2 regions of the Mesorhizobium sp. M1342 genome follow, and region 1 is predicted to be linked to the other one. Evidence: riboswitches for the same ligand, from Rfam matches in the RefSeq annotation. Region 1 holds a riboswitch; the other holds the start of a gene.
The links. Region 1 has a riboswitch for thiamine pyrophosphate ahead of thiC (phosphomethylpyrimidine synthase ThiC). Riboswitches for the same ligand answer to the same signal wherever they lie in the genome.
Positions count from the first base shown of each region.

Region 1 (5,074 bases):
CATCAGTTTCATGAGCAAGCTCCTTGGTTCTGTCTTGAGTGAAAACCAGGTCGGCAGCCTGGCGCGCCATGGCGGGAGCCAGGAGAAAACCGTGACGATAGAGCCCGTTGATCGCGATGATTTCACCCTTGGTTTCGACGCGCGGCAAGTTGTCGGCAAAGGCTGGGCGGACGCCGACACCGGTTTCAACGATCTCGGCCTCGCCAAAGGCCGGGTGGAGGGCATAGGCGGTACCCAGCAGCTCCATTATGGAACGCGCCGTCACCGGTCCGGCACTCTGGCTTTCAATCATCGTCGCTCCGATCATGAAACGGTGATCGGTGCGCGGCACGGCATAAAGCGGAAAGCGTGGATGAAGCAAACGGACCGGCCGCGACAGCGAGACATCAGGCGTGCGAAGAATCAGCATTTCGCCGCGAACACCGCGCAGCCTGTCATCGGCCGCTGCCATTCCCATACAGTCTATCTGACGGGCGAAACCCGAAACAGGCCGGGCGTCGCAGCCGAAGTGGAATTTGACACCCATGGTCGCAAGCTTGTCATGAAGTGCCGCCATCGCCGGGCGTGGGTCGAGGTGAGCCTCATCGGCGAACAGCAATCCGCGGCGGAAGCGGCCGGCTAAGTCGGGCTCCAGCAAGGCAATTTCATCTTCCTCGACGCGCCGATAGCCCGTCGTGCGGCTGGCGAACCGGTCGAGCTCGCCCGCATCGCGCGGCGCGGCCAAGACCAGCGTTCCCCGTCGTGCTACCAAGCCTGGCGTTGCGGCGTCCCACCAGTCGGCGGCGTCGCTTCCGAGATCCAGCACCGGCTGCTCGGCGCTTTCACGCTCGCACCACGGCGCCAACATGCCACCGGCGAACCACGACGCATTGCCCCCAAGGGCAGGCCTTGTCTCGGCAACGGTAACCGCCGCGCCGCGTGCGGCGAACTCGAAGGCGGCGGTGAGGCCAGCAACGCCCGCTCCTTTGACCAAGACCTTCATGATGGCTCACGTGGCTGAGGTATGAGCGGTGCCCCGGTCTCGTCCGCCGGCAGGTAGAGATCACCGCCCTCGCGGTATTTCGCCGCCATCGCCGCCATGCCCTCTTTCTGCGCCTCGGCACGGATGTCGTGAGAGATACGCATCGAGCAGAATTTCGGTCCGCACATCGAGCAGAAATGCGCCACCTTGTGCGCTTCCTTGGGCAAAGTCTGGTCGTGGAAGGACCGCGCCGTTTCCGGATCGAGCGACAGGTTGAACTGGTCCTCCCAGCGGAACTCGAAGCGCGCGCGGGAAAGCGCATCATCCCTGACTTTCGCTGCCGGATGGCCCTTCGCCAGGTCGGCGGCGTGGGCGGCGATCTTGTAGGTGATCACGCCGATCTTGACGTCGTTGCGATCGGGAAGGCCGAGATGCTCCTTGGGCGTGACGTAGCAGAGCATGGCGGTGCCGAACCAGCCGATCATCGCGGCGCCAATGCCTGAGGTGATGTGGTCATAGCCCGGCGCGATGTCGGTCGTCAGCGGTCCAAGCGTATAGAACGGCGCCTCGCCGCAGACGGCGAGTTGCTTGTCCATGTTCGCCTTGATTTTGTGCATCGGCACGTGGCCAGGCCCCTCGATCATCACCTGGCAATCCTTCGCCCAGGCGATCTGCGTCAGCTCGCCGAGCGTTTCCAACTCGGCGAACTGCGCCGCGTCGTTGGCATCGGCGATCGAGCCCGGACGAAGGCCGTCGCCGAGCGAGAAGGAGACGTCGTAGGCTCTGGCGATGTCGCAGATCTCCGCGAAGTGCTCGTAGAGGAAGCTCTCCCGGTGATGGTGCAGGCACCATTTGGCCATGATCGAGCCGCCGCGCGAGACGATACCCGTCACCCGGTCGACGGTCAGCGGGATGTAATGCAGCCGCACGCCGGCGTGGATGGTGAAATAGTCGACGCCTTGCTCGGCCTGTTCGATCAGCGTGTCGCGGTAGACCTCCCAGGTCAGATCCTCGGCAATGCCGCCGACCTTTTCGAGCGCCTGGTAGAGCGGCACCGTGCCGATCGGCACCGGCGCGTTGCGCACGATCCAGTCGCGGATGTTGTGGATGTTGCGGCCGGTCGACAGGTCCATCACCGTATCGGCGCCCCAGCGGATCGCCCACACCATCTTTTCGACCTCTTCCGCCATCGACGATGTGACGGCGGAGTTGCCGATATTGGCGTTGATCTTGACCAGGAAATTGCGGCCGATGATCATTGGCTCGCTCTCGGGATGGTTGATGTTGGCGGGGATGATCGCCCGTCCGCGCGCCACCTCGTCACGCACGAATTCGGGCGTGACGAAATCGGGCAGCGTCGCGCCGAAAGCCTCGCCGTCGCGCTCAAGCTTGCCGCGCAGGATCTCGCGACCAAGGTTCTCGCGGATGGCGACGAACTCCATTTCGGGTGTGATGATGCCGGCGCGCGCGTAGGCAAGCTGCGTCACCGCCTTGCCTGCTTTGGCCCTGAGCGGTCGGTGGCGGATGGGAAATTCTGGCGTCAGGCGTTCGCCCGTCGCGAATCCGTTGTCCTCCGGCCGGACATGGCGGCCGTCGCAGACCTCGACATCGCCGCGCGCCAAGATCCATTCGTGGCGAAGCCGGGCCAGGCCTTTTTCGATGCTGGTTTCGACAGCCGGATCGGTATAGGGGCCCGACGGATCGTAGACGGTGACGGGCGGTTCGCCGGCTGTCGGATGGACGGAGATTTCGCGCATCGGCACCCTGATCTGCGGGTGGATGGCACCGGGCTTGTGGATCTTACGCGAAGCAGGCAGCGGCCCCGTTGAGACGGCTGGGGTGAGGGCATTCATCTTGAGGCTCCTTTGCTCATGCATTGGAGACCCAGTTCTGTGCCGGAAGGATGAAAAGACGCTTCTGTCGACCTGCCGAAACAGGACCTCGGGCGTGAACTCCCGCAGAGCGCTTGCACCGTCCCTACGCCAGTATGAACTGGATCAGGTTCAACGGGTCACTGCGCCGCGAAAGCCAGCAGTATCTCAGCCCCTTGCCGGGACTCCCCTGGTGAATGCCTCAAGTTGAACGGGCCGGCGTTGTCTTGTCAAGCGCATGTTCGTCCTGCGGCGGCGGTGGGCGGCATTCAAATTGGGCCCAAATTGGGCCGACGGCCTCGCCATGGGTCGCGGAGAAGTTCCGCGGGAGACAAGGCAGGTGTGGCCAAAGCTGCATTTGCCTCGTCAAACTTGATGTGACATTGACGTAGACGGAACTGCTGCGTTTCAAGGATCTTAAGCCGTCAATGCCTGATCGGAACAGAACTGGTGGGCCGCCCGAACGCCCCACAAACATCGTGCTCTCGATCACCTCTTATTGTCGCCGGAAAAGGGGTGATCGACCATTCGATCAAGTCGACCGCTCGCTGAAGGGCGCCCTCGGTTTCAGCACGGCTGGGCGAAGTGGCAATGACATGTCCAATCCAGTCTCGGAAATCCCCCTTCCTGACGATCGGTGTCTTGGGTTCAACATTCAATTTGACCTCGGCCACACCTGATATAGCAGCTGCCTGAGTGTCGCCACCAATCCAGTCGAGGGTGCCATCTTGATCAGGAAGCAGGAATCGCGCGGCCGCAGTATGCGAATGCTTTTTGCGCAGATCCCATTCCTCGCCAATGACAAGCTTGATGTGCTCGGTGACGAGGTCGACACCGTAAGCTAACTGGACCAGTTGAGGGTCGGGCGCGCCACTAAGACGCGGATTGACTTCAATGACAACTGGACCGCGTTTCGTGCACCGGAGTTCAATGTTAGTTGGCCCCCAGCCAAGGCCGAGAGCCCGCAAACAGCTCAGCGAAACATCGGCGATGCGCTCACGCTCCTGATCGGTTAGCAGGGCCGGATACGTCACCTCACGTATGACGAAATGGGGGAGGGGACCAAAGTCATTGGCGCAAATCGCAACGACCTCATTCCCCATAACATTAATGCTATAGAACGGGCCCTGTGCGAATTCTTCGACGAGTATTTTCGGTGTAGACCGCCATATGTGCTTTCCGCCCAATAGATGGGTCGTATGTTCGGCTACGTCTTCGAGGCTGCGGCACAATCGGACACCCATGCTGCCGCTGCCTACTGCCGGCTTAAGAATCACGGGCAGGCCGATCTCTGCAGCCGAGCTTTCTACCTCCGCCGCATTCGCTGCCAACCGATAGGCCGGTATTGGAACGCCGGCCTGCGCGAGGAGTTGGCGTTGCTTGAATTTGTCGCAGCTTCGTTCAATCGATTCAGGGTTCGGTCCCGGTAGATCGAAATGCCGGCAAAGCTTGCCAACTGTCGCATAGATCGATTCATGGTCCCCGGCAAAGCCAGTAATGCCAGCAATGTCGTGGGTAGCACGCAGCCGCGAACTTTCGCGGACCAACGCTTCGAGATTGCCAGTGTCGACACGGATTGCCTCAACGTTTTCCGCCGAAAGATAGTCGTACCGAGGTGGATCAGCCGTCAGAGTAATTGGATGAAGACCAAGACACTGAGCCGCTTGGACGTATAGCTGACCAGTACCCCTATGGCCTTCGACCAATATGAGCGCTCTTCTTCTTACCATTGCTGTTAATCCCGATGTTGCGTGCTGGCGGCGGTCCGAGGGTACCGGTGTCACTTTTGTGGCCGTGCCGGACCTCAGACTCGGGGTGCCGTACCATTGTCAACGACTGACGGTTGTAAAAATCTTGTAAATTGATTTGAAGGATCTGTTGCAGCGTTTTTGATTAGGGCGGCGTCGGAGGCTTGCTCCGTTCAAACCAGGTTAGCTGGGGTTGGTGTGTGATCCCGTGGGCCTGGGCGTGACCTACCCCTCGGGTAGGGCACGCCAAGCCACATCAAACTCGCAGCACAAGAACATGCGCTCTGGTCATACCGGCTCATGGTGAGCCCTGAATCTGGAACCGGCCCGATGTGTAAGCAGCGAGTCGTCAAACGGCCCCATTCAATCATGGAGTCACATCATTTAAGATCGCGAAAGCTGTCATTGCGGGTTACGGAACTGCTTTCCGATGACATTCGAAGATGCGATCGGGCGTCAGAACCGGATCGCTGACCGCCGCTTCCACCTCGGCG
Region 1 covers NZ_JAMYLI010000044.1:27,428-32,501, reverse strand. Annotated here, with positions in the region: gene thiO (glycine oxidase ThiO) at 1-982, opposite strand, end outside; gene thiS (sulfur carrier protein ThiS) at 1-12, opposite strand, end outside; gene thiC (phosphomethylpyrimidine synthase ThiC) at 979-2,814, opposite strand; TPP riboswitch at 2,918-3,034, opposite strand; gene NKH06_RS30170 (ATP-grasp domain-containing protein) at 3,258-4,562, opposite strand.

Region 2 (5,074 bases), on a different contig from region 1:
GGCGAATGCGGATGCGGTAGGCAAACACGGTCAGGCGGTTGACAGCCTGCCGTATCGCGGTCCAACTGCGCAGGAAGAGTTGATTTCGGGAGACGGGCCGTGAAAAAAGTTTACGAAAAGCCAGTGTTTGTAAAACGCGAGCGTCTTTCGGTTGTCACTGCCTTGGCATCGCCTTCCACTCAGCCGACCTGACAAGCTCGCCCTGACCTGTCGGCCCGTTTGAGCCGCCGAAGATGAGGCCGATCGAATCGACCGATCACTCGGAGCCGATCACAGCCGTTTTTGTCCTCGATATCTCTAACTATACGGGGCCTCTGCTCGCCGGCTGGCTAGAGGCTGGAAATGCAATTGGCGCGATCATCGTGCCCGGGTTCCGGCGTCGTCCCACCGGTTTCAGCATTGGCAATTTCCGGCGAAGGCTTCAACGCAAGCTGCTGCTCAGGCGGTTTATCGGTAACACGCCTGTCAAGTTGATCGAATTTGGCCGCCCTTACGATTGGAATGCGCTTGGTCGGCAATTGTCTGACGTCCGCGCCGATGTGCTGGTCTGCTACACTTTGCCTGTCTTGATCCCTCAAGAGGTTCTTGGCCATTTTTCCAAAGGCGGGGTCAACCTCCACCCGGCGCTGCTCCCCGACTATCGAGGGCCCCACCCGATCCAGCGCTTGGCCGTGGACGGCCGGCATGCGGCTCATGGCGGCGTCACGCTCCACAAGATGTCCGCCGGTTTTGACGAGGGTGACATTCTCGGGCAGGTGCCGTTTTCCGAAGCTGACTGGACATCGAGAGAAGCCCTGGTCGACAGCACGGCAACCGCTATGCGGATTCTGGTGAGCGAGGCGGTGCCGACCTACTGCCGGGGGCTGTTGTCAGGAATGCCGCAACCGAAAGGCGATTTCGTCTGGGCGCGGCTTCAGCCCAGCCACCTGATAATCTCGCCGGCCATGTCGGTCGAGCATGTTGTACGGCTATGGCATGTGCTTGGCCTTCTGCCAGGCATCTATCTTGAAATCGGAACGCGCAAAGTCAGGCTGGGATTCCAGATCAGAAGGCTGGGGCCCTGCACAGGAAAGGCCCCGGTCAGGCGGTGGGGAACAGTGGAATTTGATCTCGCCAACGGTCGGGTCCTGTATTTTACCTACGGTAGAGTGCTCAAACGGCTGCTCAATTCGAAACACCTATTTTCGCGCCCGCCCGCCGGGAGACCCGCTCCAGAAATCCGGCTGTTCGGCAAAGCGCGTGCTGCGGACCAGAAAAACGGATGAAGTCGCTGGGCGATGCCCAGCGGCTTCATCCGTTTGCGACGTGGTTACTTGCCACAATGATTATCGTTTACCGTTGGCGCCGTCGCGTTACCATCGGCGTCCGGCTGCGCGCCTTGCGGGTTGGTCGGGCAATTCTGATCCGCGTTCGAATTCATGTCCCCTACCGTGCCAGTCGTGCTGTTGGTCGTGCCCGGGTCGACAGTGTCCGGCTCGATCGTATTCGGGGAAGCCGGCGTGTTCGGCTCAACCGTCACCGACTTGCCGCTGCCGCTTCCATTTGCGTTGTTGCTGCCGGCGCTTTGCGCCATGGCTGACGTGGCCAGACCAATGGTGAGAACCGAAGCTGCGAGGATTTTCATGAACATGGTTTGTCTCCATTTCTGTGAAGTCGTCGCTTATTTTCTACGAAAGTGATCGCGTTGCGACTGTGGGGACAACCGGTCGCGGCGGCGAAGGTTCCCGACAAAATTCCGCTCAGGCGCACCGTGACTGGCGCAATGCTTTTGGCGCAGTGCTCTGAAAAAACGGCTTTCCCTTGAACTCGAATGATGCTTTAAGGCGCACATCCACAGGGGTGCTCCGTACGGTCGGGGCTGAGACGGGGGCGGCAAGCCCACAGACCCTAGAAGCTGATCTGGGTAATACCAGCGGAGCGAGGCGGGCGATGTTTTCAGGCGCACAGATTTCCCTATACCCCATGACCGACGATTTCGTCGGTGTCATTCTTGGCGCGCTCGGTGCGCTCGATCCCTGGCGCGACAAGCTCAGGATCGAGACCGACGACATCTCGACCTTGCTGGTCGGGTCGCCCGAAGTGCTGTTTCCCGCCATGCGCGACCTCTTCGTGGCGGCGGCACGTAGCGGCAAACATTGCGTGTTGTCGGCCACCATCTCGCGCGGGTGCCCTGGCGAGCCGGATGATCCGATCTGCCGCTCCGATGCACTTGGCGGGCCTGTCGGGCCACTCGGCCCGCGCAAGGATGCGGCCATCGCGGCGGTGCGCAATGCTGCTGCCACCGGCCAGCCGGCGGCGGCGCAGTTCTCGCTCTATGTGATGGGCACCGACGACCACATGGACGAGATCTACGGCTGCATCGATTTTCTCAAGCAGTCCGGCGTCTATGAGCGTTCCAAGCATTTCTGCACGAAACTGCGCGGTGATGCCGGTGCGATCTTTTCGGCGCTGGACGAGGCCTTCTGCCGCTTCGGACCAGGCGCCGGCCACGTAACCCTCGACGTCACGGTCTCGGCCAACAGCCCGTCGGCTGTCTGAAGCTGCCGCCGCCTCCGCGCGGCCGTCAAAGGTTATCTCCCGTGGTCTCATCATCATTCGCTTCGCGCCCGATCGCGGGCCTTCTTGTCAAGGCAATGCCGGCCATGATCTCGGTCGGTTTGCTCCTAGTGGCGTGGGAGCTTTATGCCACCTATTCCGGCATCAGGCCGACGATACTGCCGGCGCCGTCGCGCGTTTTCGAGCAAGCGCTGCTCAATCGCCAGGCGCTGGCCGACAACGCCATTCCGACCATCGGCGCCACGCTGCTCGGCTTTGCCTGTTCGCTCAGCGCCGCCTTCGTGCTGTCGATGCTGGTCGACTTCTTCCAGCCGCTGCGGCGTGCGCTGTTTCCCGTCTTAATCGTCAGCCAGACCTTGCCGCTGGTGGCCATCGCGCCGCTGGTGGTGCTGTGGTTCGGCTTCGGGCTGGCGCCCAAGATCATGCTGGTGGCGCTGGTTACCTTCTTTCCGATGCTGGTTGCATTGGTCGAGGGTTATGAGTCGACCGAGGCCGAGATCGGGCAAATGCTGCGCGCCATGGGGGCAGGGCGCTGGCGCATCTTCGTGCTGGCACGGCTGCCTTCGGCGCTGCCCTATTTCTTCGCTGGCTTGAGGATCTCCATCACCTACGCCGTGGTCGGCGCGATCTTCGCCGAATATGCGGGGGCCGCGAAGGGGCTGGGCATCTACATGCTCAACGTCAAGAACAATTTCCGTCCTGACCTGGTTCTTGCCGCCGTCGGAGTGAGCGCTGCCCTGACCCTTGTCCTGTTCGGGTTGACTGTACTGCTGCAGCGCCTTGCGATGCCCTGGGAGCGGGCCGGCAAGGAAACCGCCGGGAAGGGAGCCTGGCGATGAGCCGGCTGGAACTGCGGTATGTGCGCAAGGCGTTCGGTGGGCTCGACGTGCTGGCCGATATTTCGCTTAGCGTCGGCGCTGGTGAATTCGTCTCGATCCTTGGACCCTCGGGCGCCGGCAAATCGACGCTCTTCCAGCTTCTGACCGGCGCCGAGCATGGCGAGGGCGAGATGTTGTTCGACGGCGCGCCGCTCGACGACCACGGCAGGCATTTCGCCTTCATGCCGCAGCGTGACGCGCTGATGCCGTGGCGGCGCATCCTCGACAACGCGACGCTCGGGCTCGAAGTCCAAGGCATGAGGAGACAGGCGGCGCGGGTGCGCGTTGCGCCGTTGTTTGCCGAATTCGGGCTTGCCGGCTTCGAGCGGCATTTTCCAGCGCAACTGTCCGGCGGTATGCGCCAGCGCGCGGCCTTGCTGCGCACGGTGGTGCAGCAACGCGACATGCTTTTGCTCGACGAGCCGTTCGGCGCGCTCGACGCGCTGACCCGCACGGCCATGCAGCGCTGGCTGGAACAGATGTGGCGGCATCATCGCTGGACGGCGCTCCTGATCACCCATGACGTGCGCGAAGCCGTGTTCCTGTCCGACCGCATCTATGTGCTGTCGGCGCGCCCGGCCCGCATCGTGCGTGAAATCAAGGTGCCGCTGCCGCGCCCGCGCAGCCTTGGCGGCGATGCCGCGCGCCAGGCAAGTGCGCTCGAGGCCGAGATTCTCGACATCATCCTCAACGCCACCCCATCCAAAGGACACGATCATGATTGACTTGACGCGCCGGCAGGCCTTGTTGCTGACCCTTGCCACAGGCCTTCCGCTCATTGCCGGATCGGGGCGAGCCCAAGCACAATCGGCACAAAAGGTCACCGTTGCCCTCGACTGGACGGTCAACACCAACCACATCGGACTGTTCGTCGCCCGCGACAAGGGCTTCTATCGCGAGGCCGGGCTCGAGGTCGACATCCTGCCTTACAGCGATACCGGTGCGGGCACGCTGGTTGCAAATCGCGTCGCCGATTTCGGCATCAACGGCACCATCAGCCTGTTCACCCAGAGAACCGCCGGAGCGGACCTGAAGGGCGTCTATGCGGTGGTGCAATCGGAAACCGGCCGCGTGGTCTTCAATGCGGCCCGCAGCGAGATAGTAAGCCCGAGAAACCTCGACGGCCTGACCTATGGCGGCTTCGGCAGCGCCTGGGAAAACGCCCTGATATCGACCATCATCCGCCATGATGGCGGCAAGGGCAATTTCGAGACGGTGACGCTCGGCACCTCAGCCTATGAGGCGCTGGCCAATGGTTCGGTCGATTTCACGCTCGAAGTCTCGACCTGGGAGGGTGTCGACGCCGAGCTCAAGGGCGTCAAACAACGCAGCTTCGTCTATGCCGATTACGGCGTGCCTGACGAGCACACGACACTGATCTCTTCGAGCGAAGCCTATCTCCAGGCAAACTCCAAGCCTGCGGCCGCCTTTGTCCAGGCGACGCGGCGCGGCTACCAGTTCGCGGTCGATCACCCCGAAGATGCGGCAGCCCTGCTGATCGCGGCCAACAAGGATGCGTTGACCAATCCGGCGCTGATCCACGCCTCGCTGAAGGCGCTGATCGACGGCCATTATCTGCGCAGCCAAAGCGGCGCCATCGGGACGATGGATCCAGCCAAGATGGAAGCGATCGGCGGCTA
Region 2 covers NZ_JAMYLI010000003.1:232,232-237,305, forward strand. Annotated here, with positions in the region: gene NKH06_RS04450 (hypothetical protein) at 1-103, shown strand, start outside; gene NKH06_RS04455 (formyltransferase family protein) at 234-1,265, shown strand; gene NKH06_RS04460 (RodZ family helix-turn-helix domain-containing protein) at 1,310-1,630, opposite strand; TPP riboswitch at 1,826-1,939, shown strand; gene NKH06_RS04465 (YkoF family thiamine/hydroxymethylpyrimidine-binding protein) at 1,930-2,538, shown strand; gene NKH06_RS04470 (ABC transporter permease) at 2,634-3,395, shown strand; gene NKH06_RS04475 (ABC transporter ATP-binding protein) at 3,392-4,159, shown strand; gene NKH06_RS04480 (ABC transporter substrate-binding protein) at 4,152-5,074, shown strand, end outside.
Region 2: it holds a riboswitch for thiamine pyrophosphate, as region 1 does, so the genes downstream of both, NKH06_RS04465 (YkoF family thiamine/hydroxymethylpyrimidine-binding protein) here and thiC (phosphomethylpyrimidine synthase ThiC) in region 1, are expected to answer to the same signal.